Regions from separate parts of the Bradyrhizobium sp. IC4059 genome, predicted to be linked through region 2. Evidence: predicted binding sites of a transcription regulator. Region 2 holds the regulator's gene; each other region holds the start of a gene.
The links. Region 2 encodes LexA, which represses DNA repair genes until DNA is damaged. Its sites were predicted from a motif close to TGTTCNNNNTGTGTTCNG; they were not measured.

Region 1 (4,004 bases), on a different contig from region 2:
TTAAGTAACAGCGGATCGCGCCCCGATTGGATTATTTCGTGCCGACAACCCTTCATTTCGCGCAAGACCTGCGCTCAGCCTGTCTGTGTCGGGGCGTCCGCTTGGACGTCCCCTTGGCTGGCCGGCTGATGGCGATTTGTGGCCTGGCGGTGGTGCTGGGCCTGGCGTCCGGCGCGGCGCCGGCGGCGGCGCAAGGCAAGCTCGAGGCGCAATATGAGGCGACGCTGGCGGGCATTCCCGTCGGCAAGGGCGCCTGGAACATCGATATCCAGGACGACGTGTTCTCGGCGGCGGCCGCCGGCGGCACCACCGGGCTTTTGAAGTCGTTTACGGGCGGGTCCGGCACCGGCGCCAGCCAGGGGCGCGTGGTCAATGGCGCGCTGGTTGCGACCGGCTACCAGGCCTCCACCACCACCCAGAAGAAGACTGAAGAGATCCGCATCACCCTGGACAAGGGCAATGTGAAGGATTTTGCCATCGTGCCGGAGCCGCCGGTCGATCCGGACCGCATCGTCGTCACCGAGGCCCACCGCCGCGGCGTCTGGGACCCCATGACGGCCTCGCTCCTGCGCGTGCCCGGCACCGGTGATCCCGTTTCGCAGGACGCCTGCCACAGCTCCGCGCCGGTGTTCGACGGCCGCATGCGCTACGAGCTCAAGCTCGATTTCAAGCGCATGGAGACCGTGAAGGCGGAGAAGGGGTACAAGGGCCCGGTCGTGGTCTGCGCGATCTATTTCGTGCCGATCGCCGGCTACATTCCCGACCGCCCGGTGATCAAATACCTCGCCGCCCAGCGCAACATGGAGATCGCGTTCGCCCCCATCGCCGGCACGCGCATCCTGGTCCCGTTCTGGCTGAAAGTGCCGACGCCGCTCGGCCCGGCCATGCTGGAAGCGACGAGCTTCATCTCCGCCCCCCAGCCGCCGAGGGTCGCCAAGACGCAGTAGGCAAGGAGGCCGCACCGCTCTCTCCGACGTCATTCCGGGGCGCGCCCCTTGGCGCGAACCCGGAATCCATCGGGCTACAGAGACGGTTTCACGATGGATTCCGGGTTCGCGACTGCGTCGCGCCCGGGAATGACGAGCGTTCGGTGGTGGCCTAGCAAAATCAAGCACTTACCTACTGTGCATGGGGTTGTTTTCGCACTCTTTGTTTGACCACCCCGTGCCCAGGGAATCCATTTGACTCCTCCCCGATTCTGATTCGACTCAGCCTCGTCCCCAGCTTTAACCACCCCGGCCGCTTGTGCGCCCCCGCAAAACTCCATCTAGTGCGCAACCAAGACGAGTCCCGCGACATGTTGCGTGAACGGAACGGGACTCACAGGGGAGTCAGCGATTCGGCCGCGATTCGTTCTAGAGTCGTTCCGAAGCTTAAAGCGAACGGGAAAAGCGTCGCAAAGTGAGACAGTTGCGCGGGATTTGGGGAAGGCGTTTTCACGCCCGCGGTGTGCCCCTCACCCTGAGGAGGCCGCGCAAGCGGCCGTCTCGAAGGGCGAGGGGCTTGGCTCGCCCAGCAGCACCAGCCGGGCCTTCATCCTTCGAGACGCGCTGACGCGCTCCTCAGGATGAGGAACGAAGAGCCAGCCCCCTCACCGCCCCATCCAGCACTGACATTCGCCCAAATCGCCATTACCTAATCCGATAGACATGGCTTTTTCCTCCTCCCCCTTCGCTTCCGAGCGCGCACCCGGCGCGGGCGTCACTGCGGTGCTCGGGCCGACCAACACCGGCAAGACCCATCTCGCCATCGAGCGGATGCTGGCGCATCCCTCGGGCATGATCGGCCTGCCGCTGCGCCTGCTCGCGCGCGAGGTCTACAACAAGATCGCCGCCCGCGCGGGCGAGGCCAGCGTCGCGCTCGTCACCGGCGAGGAGAAGATCAAGCCGAAGAACCCGCGCTATTGGGTCTCGACCGTCGAGGCGATGCCGCGCGATATCGACGTCTCCTTCCTCGCCGTCGACGAGGTCCAGATCGCCGCCGATCTCGAGCGCGGCCACGTCTTCACCGATCGAATCCTCAACCGCCGCGGCCGCGACGAGACGCTGCTGCTCGGGGCCGCCACCATGCGCCCGATCATCGAGCGCCTGTTGCCGGGCGTGTCCATGATCACGCGGCCCAGATTGTCGCAGCTCGAGTTCGCCGGCGATCGCAAGATCACGCGCCAGCCGCGCCGCACCGCCATCGTCGCGTTCTCGGCCGATGAAGTTTACGCGATTGCCGAGCTGATCCGCCGCCAGCATGGCGGCGCCGCCGTGGTGCTGGGCTCGCTCTCGCCCCGCACACGAAACGCGCAAGTCGCGATGTTCCAGAACGGCGACGTCGATTATCTCGTCGCCACCGACGCCGTCGGCATGGGCCTCAATCTCGACGTCGACCACGTCGCCTTCGCCTCCGACCGCAAGTTCGACGGCTACCAGTTCCGCCGCCTCACGCCGTCCGAATTCGCGCAGATTGCGGGGCGCGCCGGCCGCGCCACCCGCAACGGCACCTTCGGCACCACCGGCCGCTGCGCGCCGTTCGAGCCCGAGCTCGTCAACGCGCTGCAGAACCACACCTTCGATGCCGTGAAGGTGCTGCAATGGCGCAATTCGAAGCTCGATTTCTCCTCGCTCGGCGCGCTCCAGGTCTCGCTGAACCTCGCCCCCGGCCACGAGACGCTGACGCGCGCGCCGATCGCCGAGGACATGCGCGTGCTCGATCACGCCGCCCGCGACGGCGAGGTGCGCGATATCGCGCATGGCAAGGCTGCCGTGGAGCGGCTCTGGGAAGCCTGCCAGGTCCCGGACTACAGAAAGCTGTCGCCGGCCGCCCATGCCGAGCTGGTGACGACGCTGTACGGCTTCCTGATGCGCAAGGGCTGCATTCCCGATGCCTGGTTCGAGTCCCAGGTCACCCAGGCCGACCGCATCGACGGCGACATCGACACGCTGTCGGCCCGAATCGCCCAGATCCGCACCTGGACCTTCGTCGCCAACCGCCCGGACTGGCTGAAAGACCCGGAACGCTGGCAGGGGATCGCGCGGGAGGTCGAAAATAAATTATCGGATGCGCTCCATGAACGCTTGACTGAGCGTTTCGTTGATCGCCGGACCAGTGTATTGATGCGCCGCCTGCGGGAGAACACGAGCTTGAATACTGAAATCGGCAAGACCGGCGAAGTCATCGTCGAAGGCCATGTCATCGGCCGCCTCGATGGCTTCACCTTTGCACCGGATGCGGCGGAAGCCGGCTCCGATGCGAAAGCCTTGCAGGCTGCAGCGCAAGCGGTGCTCGCCGGCGAGATCAACGCGCGCGCCGAAAAGCTGGGCAATGCGCCGGACGAGCAGTTCGTGCTCACGTCCGAAGGCATCATCCGCTGGACCGGCGATGCCGTGGCGCGCCTCGCCGCCGCAGACGAGGCGCTGCATCCGCGCATCCGCATCATCTCCGACGAGCGCCTGACCGGCGCGCCCCGCGACAAGGTGCAGGCGCGGCTCGAGCTCTGGCTCAAGACGCACATCGAAAAGCTGCTCGGGCCGATGTTCGAGCTGTCGAAGGCCGAGGACGTCACCGGCATTGCCCGCGGCATCGCCTATCAGCTGGTCGAGGCGCTCGGCGTGCTCGAGCGGCCGAAGATCGCCAGCGAGCTGAAGGATCTCGACCAGCCCTCGCGCGCCGTGTTGCGCAAATACGGCGTCCGCTTCGGCGCCTATCACATCTATTTCCCCGGCCTGCTCAAGCCCGCCGCGCGTGCGCTTGCCGCGCTGCTCTGGGCGCTGAAGCAGGACAATGTCGATCTCTCCGCGCTCTCGGGCGCGCAGCATCTGGCCTCCTCGGGCCGTACCTCGTTCCCGGTCGACAAGGCGCTGCCGCGCGATGCCTATCGCGTGCTCGGCTACAAGCAGGCCGGCGAGCGCGCGGTGCGCGTCGACATTCTGGAGCGCCTCGCCGACCTGATCCGCCCGGCGCTGGCCTGGCGCGAGAATTCGCCGGGCGAGAAGCCCGCCGGCGCGTTCGATGGC
Region 2 (4,004 bases):
TCGGCGATGGACGGCTATGCCGTGCGCACGGCCGACGCGGCAAACGATTCGAGGTTGACCGTCGTCGGCGAGGTCGCGGCGGGCCGGCCGCTCGCGGGAAGCGTCGGCCCCGGCGAAGCCGTGCGGATCTTCACCGGCGGCGTCGTTCCCGACGGCGCCGATGCCGTCGTGATCCAGGAGGACACGGCTGCCGACGGCAAACATGTGACGATCAAGGAAGCCGCCATTTTCGGCCGGCACATCCGCCCTGCAGGCGTCGACTTCCGCGAAGGCGACGTGCTGCTGCGCAAGGGAATCCGCCTCACCGAGCGCGATCTCGCCCTTGCCGCCGGAATGAATCATCCGCATCTCGCCATCATCCGCCGCCCGAGGGTTGCCGTTCTCGCCACCGGCGACGAGCTCGTGATGCCGGGCACCACGCCTGGTCGCGGCCAGATCGTCTATTCCAACGGCTATGCCCTGCATGCGCTCGCCCGCAGCGAGGGCGCCGAGACCATCGACCTCGGAATTGCCGCCGATACACTGGAGGCGACGTCCGCCGGCATCCGCCGCGCGCGCGAGAGCGGCGCCGACATCCTGATCACGACCGGCGGTGCCTCGGTCGGCGACCACGACCTGATCCAGCAGGCGCTCAAGGGCGAAGGCATCGCGATGGCGTTCTGGAAGATCGCGATCCGGCCGGGCAAGCCGATGATGCACGGTCGGATAGGCGCGATGCGCGTGATTGGCCTGCCCGGCAATCCCGTGTCGTCCTACGTGTGCGCCTTCCTGTTCATGGTCCCCTTGATTCGCGCCCTGTCGGGCCGTTCAGCGATTCATCATCGGCGCGAGCGCGCCGTGCTGGGCCGCGATCTCGCCGCCAACGACCAGCGCGAGGACTATCTGCGTGCGCGGCTGGAGGAGCGCGACGACGGCACGCGCGTCGCCCTTCCGGTCAGCCATCAGGACTCCTCCCTTCTTGCGAATCTCGCTGCGGCACAGGTACTTCTGGTGCGCGCACCGTTCGCGCCGAAGGCCGAGGCCGGCACGCCTTGCGAGGTGCTCCGGCTGCCCGTCTGAGCCGCCCAGCCACACGCATTCCGCGAGCTTGGCCGCGTTCACCATAAATTAAGCAGTTGCGGAACACATATCGAACATATAGTGTCCGTTCATGATTTGTTTCGAGGATGTAGCGGCTTAGTGCCGGCTTCATCGTGTCGGAATCGAACGACATCAACCGGGGGACTTTGGTCGAGATGTTGACGCGCAAACAATACGAGCTTCTGCGATTCATCAGCGAACGTCTGAAGGAAAGCGGCGTGCCGCCGTCCTTCGACGAGATGAAGGATGCGCTCGACCTGCGCTCGAAGTCAGGCATCCATCGCCTGATCACTGCGCTCGAGGAGCGCGGCTTCATTCGCCGCCTGCCCAACCGCGCCCGTGCCATCGAGGTGATCAAGCTGCCCGAGCTCCAGGCCGCCGCCGGCAATCGCCGTGGCTTCACCCCGAGCGTGATCGAGGGCAATCTCGGCAAGGTGCGCGCGAGCTCCAGCCCGCCTGCGGACGAGGGCGAGCGCCCCGTCGCGGTGCCCGTGATGGGCCGCATCGCCGCCGGCACGCCGATCGAGGCGCTGCAGACCCGCAGCCATACCATCAGCGTGCCGCCGGACATGCTCGGCTCGGGCGAGCACTACGCGCTCGAAGTGCGCGGCGATTCGATGGTCGAGGCCGGCATCCTCGACGGCGACATGGCGCTGATCCAGCGCAACGAGACCGCAAATACCGGCGACATCGTGGTGGCATTGATCGACGACGAGGAGGCCACGCTCAAGCGCTTCCGCCGCCGCGGCGCCTCGATCGCGCTCGAGCCCGCCAATGCCGCCTACGAGGTCCGCATTCTTCCGCCGAACCGCGTGAAGATCCAGGGCAAGCTGATCGGGCTTTACCGGAAGTACTGATACGGGAAACATCAAGCGCCGCGCGCGTTTCGATCGGCATCGGCGATCCAGGATCGGAGCGGATACTTGTCCGCTCCGGCTGGACGGTTTCTCTGGTTCTGCGCCGGCTGTCCGGTCCATCTTCCCGCGCGACATTCCCCCGCGCAGGCGCGCAGCCATTTCTGCTTCGCCGGTAGAGTTGTGCCGGCAGTGCTGATAGCTCCGGCCGAATGCAAGGACGCGAGGTTTGTTCCTATCGAATCCGGGAAAGATAATGTGATCGCGCGCTGCGGACGCGAGCCGCAGATTTGCCCATAACCGAGCAGAGCGTTGTATGCTTCCACTCTGATAGAGGCCTGCGCCTCGAAAGAGACGCGGGTCGCTATCCCAGCATGAGGAGCACCCGATGTGTGACTACAGCCTGCATGCCGTCGCGACGCGCCCCGCCGAAGTCGGCGAGACGATCGTCACGACAACCTTCCGCGGCACCTCGACGCGCGGTTTCGCTTCCGAAGCCGATCCCTCCGTCGCGGTCTGTCTGCTGCCGGGGACGGAGCTCGCTTTCGCCGACAACGTCCGCTACGACAACCGCTGGATCTGGACGCGCACCGTGAACTCTCGCGTCGGCAAGTTCGGCAAGATCGACCCGCACATTCCCGATCGCCATCATGACGCGATCGAATTCCCCGACGGCAAATACGTGCTGGTGACGCAGCTCGTCGAAGGCCAGCGCGCGACCGTGCTGCAATTGCCGGTGACGCAGCCAGCCCCCGAGCGCGAGCACAAGCCGCAGATCGTCGCCGACACGCGGCCCACGATCACGCGCCTGCCGATCGGCTGACGCCCTTCGGCCGACAGGCCGAGCCCGGGATTGAAATTGCCGTCGCCGGCTGAGGCCGGCGAGCCCGGTGAGTTTGTGTTTCAGGACATTCGATCGGCGAGCCCACCGCCGCGCCTCGTCGTCGCACGAAGTTTGGGCCGTGCTGCCCGCATTTTGAACGTCCGCTCCGCAGCCAAATGACCGATGCTGTCGTGGTTTGAGGCGGCGGACACGCTCGATGAAGACCTTCATTCGCGTCGTTGAACTTTGGGTACCCGACCGGACGCGCAGGCGGCTGGAATTCGGCGGCGGCCTCTACGACGATGGGCTGTCCGCGTTCAAAGCCGTCAGCGAAGAGCTGCACTTCGGATATGACGAGGGACTTCCCGGCAAGGCCTGGGCCTGTGGCCACCCCGTCATCCTCACGAAATTCGCCAACTCCTATTTCAAGCGGACCGATCAGGCCGCTGCGGCCGGCCTCACCTGCGGCGTGGCGGTGCCGGTGTTCGCGGGCGAATTCCTGCAAGCCGTGCTGGTGCTGTTCTGTGGCGACGACGAGGCGCACGTCGGCGCGATCGAACTCTGGCACAACGATCCTGATCTCTCGCATGAGATGGGGCTCGTCGATGGCTATTACGGCACCGCGGACATGTTCGAATTCAACTCCCGCCACACCAGATTTCCGCGCGGCTTCGGCCTGCCCGGACGCACCTGGAAGGCGGGCCTGCCGCTGATCATCAAGGACTTGCACGACGCCAAGAGTTTCCTGCGCTGGGAGGACGCCGCCAAGGTCGGGATCAATCTCGGCGTCGGCGTGCCCTACCGAACCGGTACCGACCAGACCTGGGTTCTGACATTCCTCTCCGCGCAGGCAACGCCGATTGCACGACGCTTCGAGATCTGGGTCCCGAACGAGGACCGTTCGGCGCTGGTCTTTCGCGCCGGCGATTGCAGCGCGCAGACCGACCTCGCCGCACGCTATGCGGCGCAGTCCATCGCCAGGGGCGAAGGCAGCATTGGCGGCGCCTGGGCCGCCGGCATGCCCGCGCTCAACGACGATCTCACCCGTGACGGCTCGATCGCCGGCTCCGAAGCCTGCGCAGCCGGGCTGAGCCGAATGGTGGCCCTGCCGGTCATCGGCAACGGAAGGCTTGACGCCGTGCTGGCCTGGTATTTGTGATCCGCGTCAATCGTCGGCCTGCAAGTCGGCCTCCGATGGCGTTGCGTCCCGGTTGCGGGGCACGGCCGCCTTCGGCACGAGGCTGCCG
Region 3 (4,004 bases), 110 kb from region 2:
TTTCGGAGACACAACTTGCGGCTTTGATGGTGTAAAGACGGCGTCAGTTGGGCCGTTTGAGTCCGCTGCCCTTCCGCCACGGAAGGCAACAACAGAAACTGGGACTGGGATTAAGTTGAAAATGAAGAAGGTTTTGTTGGCTTCGGCCTGTGTATTCGCCCTTGCGGCCCCCGCTTCGGCTGCTGATCTGGCAGCCCGCCCCTACACCAAGGCGCCTGCGCCTGTTGCCTCGGTCTACAACTGGACCGGCTTTTACCTGGGTATCGTCGGTGGCGGCGCCTGGGAAAACAGCTCCGATGATCCGCGCATGCAGGGCGGTTTCGTCGGCGGCACCGTTGGCTACAACTGGCAGACCTCCAACGTCGTGTTCGGCATCGAAGCTGATGGCGCGTGGGCTGACGTAAACGCCTCGGCGACCGGTCTTGTTGATTTTGGTGGCGCCCTCGTTCCCACGACGGTCAGTTCGCGTATCGACGCGCTCGGCACCGTGCGTGGTCGCATCGGCTGGCTCGCTTCCCCGAGCGTCCTGCTGTACGCCACGGGTGGTTACGCCTGGATCAACAACAAGATCAGCGTCAGCGCGCCCCCTGTTCTGAGCCTCTCGGAGAGCCAGTTCCATTCGGGCTGGACGGTCGGCGCGGGCGTCGAGGCGATGTTTGCTCCGAACTGGTCGGTCAAGGGCGAGTACCTCTATCGCAGCCTGGGCGGCGAGACCTACTTCTCGGGCGTCTTCCCGGTCAACACCGGCACTCTCGACCTCCACACCGTGCAGGTCGGCGTGAACTACCACTTCGGCGGCCCGGTCGTCGCCAAGTACTGAGCTTCGTCTCTGACGCATCATCGTCACGAAAGGCCGGCCTCGCGCCGGCCTTTTTGTTTGTTGCGGCCGCCCGTTCGCTCGCGTTTTCGAAGGGGTGTGGCCGCTGGGTGACACAACCTTTGGCTTCAATGGTGTAAAAGCAATGACGTTGCTTGAGTCATAAGGTCCGCTGCTCTTCCGCTCTCCGGAAGACCGGAATGAGAAATGGAAGTGGGGAATGGATATGAAGAAGCTTTTGCTGGCTTCGGCCAGCTTGTTCGCACTCAGCGCGTTGGCACCGGCCTCGGCGGCCGATTTGGCAGCCCGCCCCTACACCAAGGCTCCGGTGGCACCGATCGCGGTGTACAACTGGAGCGGTTTCTACCTCGGCGCCAACGCCGGCGGTGGCTGGAGCCGCAACTGTTGGGATCTCACCAGTGTCGGCCCCTTCGTGGTCGCTCCGGCGGTGGCCGAAGGTTGTCACAATGCGACCGGCGCACTCGTCGGCGGCCAGATCGGTTATCGCTGGCAGTCCGCCAACTGGGTGTTCGGTCTCGAAGCCCAGGGCGACTGGGCTGACCTGAAGGGTTCGAACATCAGCTCGCCTGCCGCGCTCGCGCCGCTGGTGAACGAGACCAGGATCGACGCCATCGGCCTCTTCACTGGCCAGGTCGGTTATGCCTGGAACAACGTGCTTTGGTACGTGAAGGGCGGCGCTGCCGTCACTCACAACAAGTACACTGGCAGTTTTGGCGGCGTTACGCTCGACACCGCGAACGAAACGCGCTGGGGCGGTACCGTCGGCACCGGCATAGAATTCGGCTTCGCCCCGAACTGGTCGGTCGCTGTCGAATACAACCACCTGTTCATGGGCAGGCACAACGAGACCTTCACCTTCCTCGGCGTGACCACTCGCACCGACAGCATCAAGCAGGACGTGGACATGGCTACCGTTCGACTCAACTACACCTTCGGTGGCCCGGTGGTCGCGAAGTACTGAACTTCCCTGCCGAGGTCACATCGTCACGAAAGGCCGGCCTCGCGCCGGCCTTTTTGTTTTGGCTGGGTGCTCCGCGAGCGGTTCCGCGCGTTCCTGCTGCCAGATCCCGCCAGCACGCCAACAATCCGTTGACGATTCGCAAGTCCCACTGGAAATCCGCCGCCGTTCTTCCTACGTTCGCTGCCATACCCATCGGCGCCGATCCCGGTTCCGGGCGCAGCGCGCCTTTTTTGTTGGCGCGATCGCGCACCTTTGGGCTTCCTTGAGGGCAACTCGGATGGATGAAGTGATCAAGGCGAAGCGCCAACAACAGAACGCGGGCTCCAGCCTGCGCGCAATTACGATCCGCGGCGCGCGCGAGCACAACCTCAAGAATATCGACGTCGAGATTCCCCGCGACAAGCTGGTGGTGTTCACCGGGCTATCCGGCTCCGGCAAATCCTCGCTCGCCTTCGACACCATCTATGCCGAGGGCCAGCGCCGCTACGTCGAATCGCTGTCGGCCTATGCCCGCCAGTTCCTGGAGATGATGCAGAAGCCCGACGTCGACCAGATCGACGGCCTGTCGCCGGCGATCTCGATCGAGCAGAAGACGACGTCGAAGAACCCGCGCTCGACCGTCGGCACCGTCACCGAGATCTACGACTACATGCGCCTGCTCTGGGCCCGCGTCGGCGTGCCCTATTCGCCGGCCACGGGCCTGCCGATCGAGAGCCAGACCGTCTCGCAGATGGTCGACCGCGTGCTGGCGCTGCCCGAGGGTACCCGCCTCTATCTGCTCGCCCCCGTCGTGCGCGGCCGCAAGGGCGAGTACAGGAAGGAGCTCGCCGAATGGCTCAAGAAGGGCTTTCAGCGCGTCAAGATCGACGGCACCTTCCATGAGCTGGCGGAAGCCCCTAGCCTCGACAAGAAATTCCCGCACGACATCGACGTGGTAGTCGATCGCATCGTGGTGCGTGCCGATATCGGCCAGCGCCTCGCCGAGAGCTTTGAGACCGCGCTGAAGCTCGCCGAAGGCCTTGCCGTCGTCGAGTTCGCCGATGCGCCCGCGGCGGCTGCGCCTGCGGAGGAAAAGAAGAAGACCGCGAAAATCCACGACAAGAGCGGGCCCGAGCGCATCCTGTTCTCGGAAAAGTTCGCCTGCCCGGTCTCCGGCTTCACCATCCCCGAGATCGAGCCGCGCCTGTTCTCCTTCAACAATCCCTACGGCGCCTGCCCCGCCTGCGGCGGCCTCGGCGTCGAGCAGCATGTCGACGAAGACCTCGTCATCCCCGAGAAGGATCTGACGCTGCGCAAGGGCGCGATCGCGCCCTGGGCCAAGTCGTCGTCGCCCTATTACGTGCAGACGCTGACCGCGCTCGGCAAGCATTACAAGTTCACGCTCGACACCAAGTGGAAGGATCTGCCGAAGAAGACGCAAAACGCGATTCTCTACGGCTCGGGCGAGGACGAGATCAAGTTCTCCTACGAGGACGGGGTGCGCTCCTACGACACCAAGAAGCCGTTCGAAGGCGTCATCACCAACATCAACCGCCGCTACCGCGAGACCGAGAGCGAGTGGGCCCGCGAGGAGCTGGCGAAATATTTCCACGACGTCCCCTGCGAGGGCTGCAAGGGCTTTCGGCTCAAGCCCGAGGCGCTCTGCGTCAAGGTCGGCGGCAAGCATATCGGCGAAATCTCGGAGCTGTCCGTGAAGGGCGCCGGCGCATGGTTCGAGACCGTGCCGGAGGCGCTGAACGCGCAGCAGAACGAGATCGCGGGCCGCATCCTGAAGGAGATCCGCGAGCGCCTCACCTTCCTGCTCGACGTCGGCCTCAATTATCTGACGCTGTCCCGCTCCTCCGGCACGCTGTCCGGCGGCGAGAGCCAGCGCATCCGCCTCGCCTCGCAGATCGGCTCGGGGCTCACAGGCGTGCTCTACGTGCTGGACGAGCCTTCGATCGGCCTGCACCAGCGCGACAACGCCCGCCTGCTCGATACGCTGAAGCGGCTGCGCGACCTCGGCAACACCGTGGTCGTGGTCGAGCATGATGAGGACGCCATCCGCCTTGCGGACTATGTGCTCGACATCGGCCCCGGCGCCGGCATGCATGGCGGCAACATCGTCGCCGAAGGCACGCCCGCCGAGATCATGCGCAACCCGAAATCGCTGACCGGCAAGTACCTCACCGGCGAGCTCGAGGTCGAGGTGCCGGAGCGGCGTCC

Region 1: I6F12_RS26985 (helicase-related protein) is a predicted target of LexA. The motif match lies at 1,352-1,369, and genes of this name have one in related genera.
Region 3: uvrA (excinuclease ABC subunit UvrA) is a predicted target of LexA. The motif match lies at 1,963-1,980, and genes of this name have one in related genera.

What each region holds. Positions count from the first base shown of each region.
Region 1 is NZ_JADYVH010000009.1:292,493-296,496, reverse strand. Features, by position in the region: gene I6F12_RS26990 (DUF3108 domain-containing protein) at 129-947, shown strand; gene I6F12_RS26985 (helicase-related protein) at 1,650-4,004, shown strand, end outside.
Region 2 is NZ_JADYVH010000005.1:172,864-176,867, forward strand. Features, by position in the region: gene glp (gephyrin-like molybdotransferase Glp) at 1-1,059, shown strand, start outside; gene lexA (transcriptional repressor LexA) at 1,236-1,937, shown strand; gene I6F12_RS17395 (hypothetical protein) at 2,323-2,757, shown strand; gene I6F12_RS17400 (GAF domain-containing protein) at 2,975-3,916, shown strand; gene I6F12_RS17405 (ComEC/Rec2 family competence protein) at 3,923-4,004, opposite strand, start outside.
Region 3 is NZ_JADYVH010000005.1:61,829-65,832, forward strand. Features, by position in the region: gene I6F12_RS16845 (outer membrane protein) at 122-820, shown strand; gene I6F12_RS16850 (outer membrane beta-barrel protein) at 1,044-1,799, shown strand; gene uvrA (excinuclease ABC subunit UvrA) at 2,077-4,004, shown strand, end outside.